DNA from 2 places in the Microbacterium sp. KU4F genome. Region 2 is predicted to be linked to the other one. Evidence: riboswitches for the same ligand, from Rfam matches in the RefSeq annotation. Region 2 holds a riboswitch; the other holds the start of a gene.
The links. Region 2 has a riboswitch for thiamine pyrophosphate ahead of AC1VNH_RS12775 (ECF transporter S component). Riboswitches for the same ligand answer to the same signal wherever they lie in the genome.
Positions count from the first base shown of each region.

Region 1: another riboswitch for thiamine pyrophosphate. It lies ahead of thiM (hydroxyethylthiazole kinase); the one in region 2 lies ahead of AC1VNH_RS12775 (ECF transporter S component).

Region 1 covers NZ_CP200324.1:91,002-95,861, forward strand. Annotated here, with positions in the region: gene AC1VNH_RS00445 (hypothetical protein) at 13-342, opposite strand; gene AC1VNH_RS00450 (zinc-binding metallopeptidase family protein) at 530-1,513, opposite strand; gene erm (23S ribosomal RNA methyltransferase Erm) at 1,790-2,557, shown strand; gene AC1VNH_RS00460 (NAD(P)-dependent oxidoreductase) at 2,622-3,503, shown strand; TPP riboswitch at 3,515-3,606, shown strand; gene thiM (hydroxyethylthiazole kinase) at 3,598-4,407, shown strand; gene thiE (thiamine phosphate synthase) at 4,404-4,860, shown strand, end outside.
Region 2 covers NZ_CP200324.1:2,499,980-2,504,839, reverse strand. Annotated here, with positions in the region: partial or broken gene AC1VNH_RS12780 (ABC transporter ATP-binding protein) at 1-1,444, opposite strand, end outside; gene AC1VNH_RS12775 (ECF transporter S component) at 1,441-2,079, opposite strand; TPP riboswitch at 2,072-2,182, opposite strand; gene AC1VNH_RS12770 (D-alanyl-D-alanine carboxypeptidase family protein) at 2,220-3,803, shown strand; gene AC1VNH_RS12765 (TIGR03618 family F420-dependent PPOX class oxidoreductase) at 3,823-4,200, opposite strand; gene AC1VNH_RS12760 (SLC13 family permease) at 4,235-4,860, opposite strand, start outside.

The DNA of each region.
Region 1 (4,860 bases), 2.4 Mb from region 2:
AGGGAGTCTGCGTCATTGCGTCGACTCGGGCTTCTGGGCCTGGCGCCGGAAGGCCGCCATCACCATGGTCATCGCGACGAGGAGGATGGCGAGCATGAGCGTCAGGCCGATCGCTCCCGTGACTGTCGACGGTGTGGCGCCCAGGCTGATGAGTGCGGGAATCGATGCGGCGAAGCTGACGAGGCTGGCGAGGGTACAGATGATCTGCACAGTTGGCAGGAGTCGACGAAGGTCCTCCCCTCGTTCGCCCAACGAGTAATGCGCGATCGACGCGACGACGGACACGACGAACCCCACCGCGGTGATGGCCCATACCCAGATCTGAAGCCAGTGATCCCCCATGCTTCGCAGGCTATCTGACCGAGCTCACGCGTGCAGTGCCGCAGTTCCGTTTCGAAGCACGCATTCGATACCTCCGACCGCCGGCCATCTCGCCCCGGACGGCAAGGGCAAGGCGAGCGCCACGGACCTCGTCGCGGACCTTCTCCGGCTCCTCAGTGCCGCTGACTGAGGTGTGAGTCGGCGCCGGTCACGGCCGAAGCGAGGCGACGAAGTCGAGCTTGTCCAGTACCGGGTCGGGCAGGACGAAGGGGTAGAAGTCGCTCTTGCCCATGGAGCGGTTGATCATGTTGAGCGCGGTGGACAGCGGCATCCAGATCTCCGTCACGATGTCGCGGAACGAGGCGAACGCGTCGATTCCCACGAACACGGCAAGCCCGTACTGATCGGCGGTCTCGAGCGTGTCGGTGATGTGCAGGAAGTGGGCCCATGTCTCGGCGAAGTCCTCGTACGGGTGCATGGTCGCGTACGTCGAGATGTAGCGCGCCTGCCAGTCGGCCGGCGGACCCTCGGAGTAGTGGCGGTCGATCGCGGCCTGGTAATCGGCGCGCTCGTCGCCGAACAGCGCGCGCGCCTCGGCGATGCGGTCCGTGTTCTCCACGAGCAGCCACTCGACGTAGTGCCCGACCTCATGACGGAAGTGACCGAGCATGGTGCGGTAGGGCTCACCCAACTGCTTCTGCAGCTTCACGCGGTACGCGTCGTCGCTCTCTGCCAGATCGATCGTGATGATCCCCGCATCATGGCCGATGACGACGTTCTCCTGCACGCTCGAGAGCAGATCGAAGCACAGCCCTCTCTCGGGGTCCTCGGCTTTGCCGACCACCGCGAACCCGAGCCGGTCGAGTTCGAAGAGCAGCCATCTCTTGGCTCGTTCCGCGACCGGATACTGCGAAAGCCCCTCGAGGTCGGCGTCGTTGGGCCGCACGCGGGTGAGCTCGCACGCGGAGCACTGACCTCCTTCGTGCGAGGCCAGCCACGTGCAGCCGGATAGGTCGAGGTTTCGGCACACGTGCCACACCGCCCCTGACCGATCCATGTACCGACCCGCGTCGTCGACCGGAACGATCGCGCCCTCGGCCCGGGAGAAGCCGAGTGACGTGCCGCACGACGTGCAGATGGAGTTCTCGAAGTACAGGGCGTTTCCGCACACGCGGCATCGGAATGCTCTCACTCCGCAAGCGTGGCAGAGCAGACCGATCGGCGGTGCGGGCTTGCGGTGAGATCCGGATGCGGTCCTCCTGTCGCCCGGTAGACTCCTGGGCATGGGAACGTTGAACGCAGCGCCGATGACGGCGTTCGTCTATTCGGTCCGCGACCGCCGCGCCTGACGGCGCGTCGCTGATCTCCGCGTGATCGCGCCGTCTTCCGGGATGTCCTCGCACCTCGGCAGCGCGTCCTTCTTCGTACCCGCTCACCGGGGTGCTCCGAATCTTCCTTTGGAGCGCTCATGCGTACCCGTTCCGTCCACGGCGGCCGCCACGAACTCGGCCAGAACTTCCTTGTCCACCCGCCCACCATCGACCGCATCGTCACGCTCGTCGCAGCATCCGAGGGCGCGATCCTCGAGATCGGGGCCGGCGGCGGCGCGCTCACCGCGGGTCTCGCCCGTCTCGGGCGGCCGCTCACCGCGATCGACATCGATGAGCGCCGCGTCGCCGCACTCCGCCGGTCGTATCCGTCGGTGCGCGTCGAGCACGCCGACGTTCTGCGCCACCCGCTGGACGCGCCCGCCATCGTGGGCAATGTGCCGTTCCACCTGACGACGCCGATCATGCGCAGACTGCTGCAACGGCCTTCGTGGACGCATGCCGTCCTGCTGACCCAGTGGGAAGTCGCCCGCAAACGCACCGGCGTCGGCGGCGGCACCCTCCTCACTGCACAGTCGGCGCCGTGGTTCACGTTCACCCTGCACGGACGGGTGCCGGCGTGGGCGTTTCGACCCGCTCCGAGCGTAGACGGCGGACTTCTCTCGATCACTCGCCGCCCGGCGCCGCTGGTGCCGAAGCCTGAGCGCCGTGCGTACGAGCGGTTCGTGGGCGATGTCTTCACCGCGCGAGGGCATGGCATGCCGGCGATCCTCGCGTCGGTCGCTCGCATGTCCGCTCCCGCCGCGCGACGTCGACTGGATGCGGTGGGCATCGCCCACGGTGCGCTGCCGCGCGACCTGGGTGCCGAGCAGTGGGTGCGCCTGTGGCGGGCGTGCGCCCACGCGTGAGGGCGCCCCCATGGAGCAAGACTCCGCCGTCCGCGGGCAGGATGAGTACACGGGAGGGACAGGAATGAGCGCACGCACGGTCGGGTTCATCGGACTCGGCATCATGGGAGTACCTATGGCGACGAATCTCGTCGACGCCGGGTTCGACGTGGTCGTCTGGGCGCGTTCGGCGGCCCCACGGGACGAGCTGGTGGCGCAAGGCGCGCGGGCGTCCGCAGACGTCGCGGGAGTCTTCGCGGCGGCCGAGACCGTCATCCTGATGCTGCGCGACGAACCCGCGGTCGACGCCGTGCTCGGGCGAGGTACGGATGACTTCGCACGGCTGGTGAGGGACCGCACCGTCGTGCAGATGGGGACATTCACGACCGCCTTCTCCCGGGTGCTGGCCGCCGACGTCGCCGCGGCGGGCGGTCGGTACGTCGAGGCGCCCGTCTCGGGATCGCGGGGTCCCGCGATCGACGGAACGCTCGTGGGCATGCTCGCGGGGGAGCCCGATGTGCTCGCCCACGTCGAGCCCGTGGTCGGTGCGATGTGTGCCCAGACCTTTCGGTGCGGCGACATCCCCAGGGCCCTGACCATGAAGCTCGCGGTGAACACGTATCTCATCACGATGGTGACGGGCCTGGCGGAGACGATCCACTTCGCCGAACGTGCGGGTGCCGATCTCGGCGTGCTCCGCGAGGTGCTCGCCGCAGGCCCCATGGCGTCGGCGGTGTCGCGCGGGAAGGCGCAGAAACTCGCCGACGGCGACCTGTCCGCGCAGGCGGCGATCGCCGATGTGCTCAAGAACGCGAGACTCGCCGAAGACGCCGCCCGTGCGGTGGGCTCCGCGCATCCGCTGATCACGGCGAGCAGACGGCTCTACGAGGAGGCCGCGGACGCGGGACTCGGCGAACTCGACATGATCGGTGTGATCGAGGCGCTCGTCGCCCGGGCCGTCGGCTAACCTGAACCCACACATACGACACGGGGTGCCCTGCGGGGCTGAGATCACACCCGTCGAACCTGATCTCGTCAGTACGAGCGGAGGGATGTCGCACATGATGCGCGCGCCAGAGAACCTGATCGACTCCACCATCCGAGCCTGGGAGGCAGTGCGCGAGCAAGGCCCGCTCGTGCAGTGCCTGACCAACGCGGTGGTCACAGGCTTCACGGCCAACGTGCTCCTCGCCCTCGGGGCGGCTCCGGCGATGGTCGACATCTCGGGCGAGGCGGGGCCGTTCGCGCGCATCGCCTCGGGCGTCCTGGTCAATCTCGGCACACCCGGCGCCGAGCAGCGGGAGGCGATGCGCGAGGCCGTGGCGGCCGCCCAGGATGCGGGTACTCCCTGGGTGCTCGACCCCGTGGCGATCGGTGTGCTGCCGGTGCGCACCGCGCTGGCCGCCGAGCTCGTCGCGGCGGCGCCGAGCGTCGTACGCGGCAACGCGTCCGAGATCATCGCCCTCGACGGCTCGGGCGTCGGAGGCCGCGGAGTCGACGCGACGGACGGTGTCGAGGATGCGGTCGCGGCGGCTCGACGCGTCGCCCGGGCGACCGGCGCGATCGTCGCCGTCTCGGGTGCGGTGGACGTCGTCACCGACGGCAGCCGCGAAGTACGGCTGAGTAACGGGGACCCGCTGCTGACCCGCGTCACCGGCGGAGGATGCGCCCTCGGCGCTGTCATGGCCGCGTTCACGGGAGTCGACGAAGACTGCTTCGCCGCCGTGGTCGCGGCGGTCACGGCCTACAACGTCGCCGCTGAGGTCGCGGCGGCGCGCGCGCCGGGGCCGGGCAGCTTCGCCGTGGCGTTCCTCGATGCCCTCGCCAGTCTCGACGCCGACACGCTGCGGTCTCGGGCTGTGATCGCGTGAACGCGGACCTCTCGCTGTACCTCGTGACCGATGCCGGCACAGCCGCCGCGGCGGGCCACGACATCGTCGAGGTGGTGCGCATGGCGACGGCGAACGGTGTGACGGCCGTGCAGCTGCGCGAGAAGGACGCGTCCGCACGTTGCTTCCTCGACACGGTGACGAGGGTGTCGGCCGTGCTGCCCGACGGCGTCGCGCTGCTCGTCAACGACCGCGTGGACGTCTTCCTCGCCGCTCGCCAGGCGGGCGCGCGCGTGTCGGGAGTGCATGTGGGACAGAGCGATCTTCCGCCGGACGCAGTGCGCGCACTGGTCGGCGACGACGCGGTCGTCGGCCTCAGCGCATCCACGCCGCAGCAGTTGGCGGCCGCATCCGGCAGCGGCGTCGTGGACTACGTCGGCATCGGAGCGCTTCACGCCACCGCCACGAAGCGCGATGCACCACCGCCGTTGGGTC
Region 2 (4,860 bases):
CGCAGCTCGTCGTCGGCGAGCGCCGCGACGAGGGCGGGATCGTGCGAGACGAAGCCGATCGCGGTGCCGTCGGCGCGGAGCTCGTCGATCAAGTCCGCGAGCTCCCCCAGGTGCGCGCGTCCTGCCCGTAGGTCGGTTCGTCGAGCAGGATGACGCGGGGCGCGGTCGCGAGGACCGCCGCGACGGTCAGTCGGCGCTTCTCCCCGCCGGAGAGCGTGAAGGGGTTCACCTCCGCGAGGCGTCCCAGACGCAGACGTTCGAGCAGCGGATCGACCCGCGCGGCGACCTCCGCCTCGGAGAGCCCCAGCGCGCGAGGACCGACGGCGAGCTCGTCGCGCACGCGCGCGGTCAGCAGCTGGTGCTCCGGATCCTGGAAGACGGTGCCGATGCGCGTGAGCAGCTGGGCGGCGCGCCAGCGCGAGGGGTCGGATCCGACGCCGGCGGCCAACGCATCCGCAGCTCGCACCTGACCGCCGATCGGCGGCAGCAGCCCCGCCAGGGTCAGCGCGAGCGTGGACTTGCCGGCCCCGTTGGCTCCCGTGATCGCGAGCGCCCGCCCCGCGCTCAGCTGCACGTCGATCCCGGATGCGGCGGCGAGCGCCTCGCGGCGTCCGATCCGCCGGCGCCCGACCGCGAGGCCGGCGCCGATCACGAGCGGCGACGCCTCAGCGGTGCGCGGGCGCCGGGTGGTCTGCACCGGCACTCCCGGCACCCAGACCCCGGCCCGCGTCAGGGCGTCCGAGGCCGCGGCGAAGACGTCGGCGGGAACGCCGTCCGCGAGCACCCCGCCCTCGGGCGCGAGTACGACGACGCGGTCGACGAGATCGGCCCACAGGTCGACGCGGTGCTCGACGACGACGAGCGTCGCCCCGGTACGGGCGGCGACCGCGGCGACCGCATCCCGCACCTGCCGAGCGCCATCGGGATCGAGGTTGGCCGTCGGCTCGTCGAGCAGCAGGAGCTTCGGGCGCATGGCCAGCGCACCGGCGAGCGCGAGCCGCTGCTTCTGTCCGCCCGACAGCGCGGACGTGGGGTGGTCGAGCGGCACCGACAGCCCCACCGCATCCAGCGCTTCACCGACTCGCGGCCAGATCTCGTCGGCGGGCACCCCGAGGTTCTCGCAGCCGAACGCGACGTCGTCGCCGACGCGGGCGAGGATCACCTGCGCGTCGGGGTCCTGCAGCACCATGCCTGCGACACCGCGGACGGATGCGGGGGGCTGACCGTCGACGGTCAGCTCCCCCGTGGCCTCGCCGTCCTCATCGCCGCCCAGCACTCCGGCGAAGGCGCGCAGCAGCGTCGACTTGCCCGCACCGCTCGCTCCCAGCAGCAGAACCCGCTTACCGGGCTCGATCGTGAGGTCGAGGTCGGCGACGGCCCAGCGCCTGCGGCCCGCGTGCCGCCACCCCCACCCGCGGGCGACGACCCGCGCGCCCTGCCTCACGCCGCGTCGGCGGCTTCGACGATGCGCGCCTGGCGTCCGGAGGCGAACCGGTCGAGAGCCCCCGTCGCGGCGAGTGCCCGGGCGATCAGCCACGAGACGAGCCCCGCGATGAGGATGCCCGAGACGACCGCCGAGACGAAGTAGATCGCGCGGGGGCCGATGTCGTATGCGGCGGGCGAGGAGAAGTTGGTGTCGAGCAGCGCCACGGCGAGTCCGGTCAGCGCTCCCGAGAGGAGTGCGACCCAGAGCCGGTAGTTGGCGTAGGCGAACAGTGCGAAGCCGAGCTCGGCCCCCACGCCCTGCACGACGCCCCAGATGAGGGTGGTGAAGCCCCACTGCGTGCCGAGCGCCATGGAGACGACCGCCGCGACGATCTCGCCGTACAGCGCAGCACCCGGCTTGCGGATGATGAGCCCCGTGAGCACCCCTGCGAACAGCCACCCGCCGGCGAGCACACCCTCGAGCCCCGGCAGGAACGCGAGCGCGGTGCTCAGCGGCGTCCAGGCCTGGCCCCAGACCCAGAAGATGACACCGGCAGCGACACCGATCACGCTGGCGACGACGATGTCGACGACCCGCCAGCGCCACCGGGAGGTGAGAGAAGGACGAGCGGATGTGGACGTGGACGTGTGCATTGATGCTCCTTCCTGCGCCGGCATGATCCGGATCAGGTTCGACGGTCGAAGCGTGGATCCGCTTCCTCTCAGCCCGGCTCACCGGACTCCCGTGGTTGACGTGCCGAGTATAGACCCGCAGCTCGCGCTACCGTAGGCGAGTGACCGTGACTGGCCCGACCCCGCCCACTCGGCGTTCGCTGCGCCACGGCGGACGCGCCGAGCCGACCGTCGACGAGGCGCCGCTGCCGCCCGACGACCTCCAGATCGACGTGCCGCGCGTGCCGGCGGATGCGGCATCCACTCCGGCGATGATCGCGGCCGCGAGCTTCGACGACACATCGGAGCACACCTTCTCTCCCGCGCAGGATGCGACCGCGTCGGTGCCGGTCGTGGTGCCGCCGGTGACCACGGCCCTGAGCTGGGTCGATGAGACCACCGTCACCCACGCGTCCCGGGCGGTTCCGCAGCTCGAGGCCGCGGGCGCCGCATCGTTCACCCCCGTCGCCGCAGACCTGCTCGCCCGCGCCCCGCGCCGCACCCCGTGGCGTCCCGGGGTGCTCGTTCCGATCGGGCTGATCGTCGCCGTGATCGCGGCGTACTGCGGCACCACGCTCCTCTGGCCGCTGCATGCGATCGCCCCCACCGTGCAGGCGTCCGTCGTCGAGCCCACCCCCGCGGCAGCGGCCATCGGAGCCTGGCCGGGCGAGGGCAGCGCCGCCGTCGTGGTCGACGGCGTGGGCTCGGCCATCGCGTCCAGCGCCGATGCCCGGTCGATCGCGAGCATCACCAAGGTCGTGACGGCGATGGTCGTCCTCGACCAGATGCCCCTTGCGGCAGGCGAGCAAGGCAGGGAGTTCGCCTTCAGCGCCGCGGACGAGCGCGAATACTGGTCGTACCGCCGCAACGGCGAATCGGCGCTGGATGTTCCTGTCGGGGGAACGCTCAGCGAGTACCAGATGCTGCAGGGCATGCTCATGGGCTCCGCGAACAACTACGCCGACCGTCTCGCCGACACCATCTGGCCCAACAACGCCGTCTATGCGCGGGCGGCCAACGACTGGCTCGCCGCCCACGGCCTGGCGGGCATCACGATCGCCGGCCCCGCCGGCATCGAGGCCGAGAACACGGCGACCCCCGAGGCGCTCCTGGAGGTCGCCAAGCGCGCGTTGGCAGACCCGGTCATCGCCGAGATCGTGCGCACGCCCTCCGTCGAGCTTCCGGGCGCGGGTCTCGTCGAGAACACGAACAACCTGCTCGCGGACCCCGGCGTCGTCGGCCTCAAGACGGGCACCCTCGACTCCTACAACCTGCTCGCCGCGAAGGACGTCACGATCGGCGACACCACCGTGCGCATCTACGCCGCGACGCTCGGACAGCCCGACGTCGAGACGCGGGATGCGGTCACGCGCGCCCTGTTCGCCCAGGTCGAGCAGGAGCTGCAGCCGGGGCCCTCGGTTGCGGCCGGCACGACGGTCGGACGGGTGGAGACGCGGTGGGGCACGACCGTTCCGATCGTGACCGCGGCCGATGCCGATGTGGTGCTCTGGAACGGCTCCGCGGCGTCGGTGGCGACCTCGTTCGACCTCGGCGACGCGCGTGAGCAGGGCGAGGTCGTCGGCTCTCTCATCGCGACCGGCCCGAAGAACGCGTCGACCGTGGACGTCGTGCTCGACGGCGAGGTGGACGGCCCCAGCCCCTGGTGGCGTCTGACGCACCCGCTCGAGCTGTTCGGCCTGGTCTGAGCGATCCCGTCGACGCCGGTCAGGCGCGGAAGTCGGGAGAGCCGAGCACGCGCTCGACCGTGATCTCCAGCACGACCCGGTCCGGGTTCGGACGCGGCTCGCGGTAGCGCCGGGTGTAGAGCTCGACGGCGTGGGCGACCGCATCCGCATCCTCGACGACGCGCGCCGCCCCCTCGAAGCTGAGCCAGCGCGGACCGTCGACGGTGTTGACGCTCGCACGGCCCGCGCGCTCGGCGTTGAGGAACTTCTGGCTGCCGCGCGAACCGATCACCCGCACGACGCCGTCCTCGTACGTGATGCCGACCGGCACCGAGTGGATGCGGTTGTGCCGGCCCAGCGTGGACAGCGTGGCGAGGTGGTACTCGGACAGGAACGCGCGCGCGGCATCGGTGATCACCGCATCAGCCTGACAGAGGCCGATGGGCGTCGGCTCAGAAACGCCAGATGAGCGGCACGTAGAACACGGCCGCGGCGAGGAAGAGAAGGGCGAGCGGGAGTCCGAGGCGCCAGTAGTCGCCGAAGCGGTATCCGCCCGGGCTCAGCACCATGAGGTTCGCCGGGGTCGCGACGGGCGTCAGGAAGGAGGCTGCGCCGGCGACGGTCAGCGCCATGAGGAAGGTGATGGGGCTGACCCCGAGGTTCACCGCGATCGCCGTGGCGACGGGCGCGACGATCAGCACCGTCGCGACGTTCGAGATGAACTGACCGAGCACAACCGTCACGACGCAGACCGCGAGCAGCGCGAGGTGCGGATCGGCCGAGCCCACGACGCGGAGAACACCGTCGGCCACGACCTCCGCCGCGCCCGTCTGCAGGAAGGCGGCCGAGAGCGGGATCATGCCGGCGATGAGCACGAGCGTCGTCCACGAGATGTCCTGATACAGGGCCGGCAGCGTGACGACGCGGGTGAGGACGAGGGCCCCGGCCGCCACCAGGCCCGCCACCGCCGGCGGCGCGATCCCCGTCGCGAGCAGCACGACCATGACGCCGGTGATGACGAGCGTGCGCCGGGCTCCGCGCCGCATCGCCGTGCGCACGGTCCGCACGGCGCCCGTGC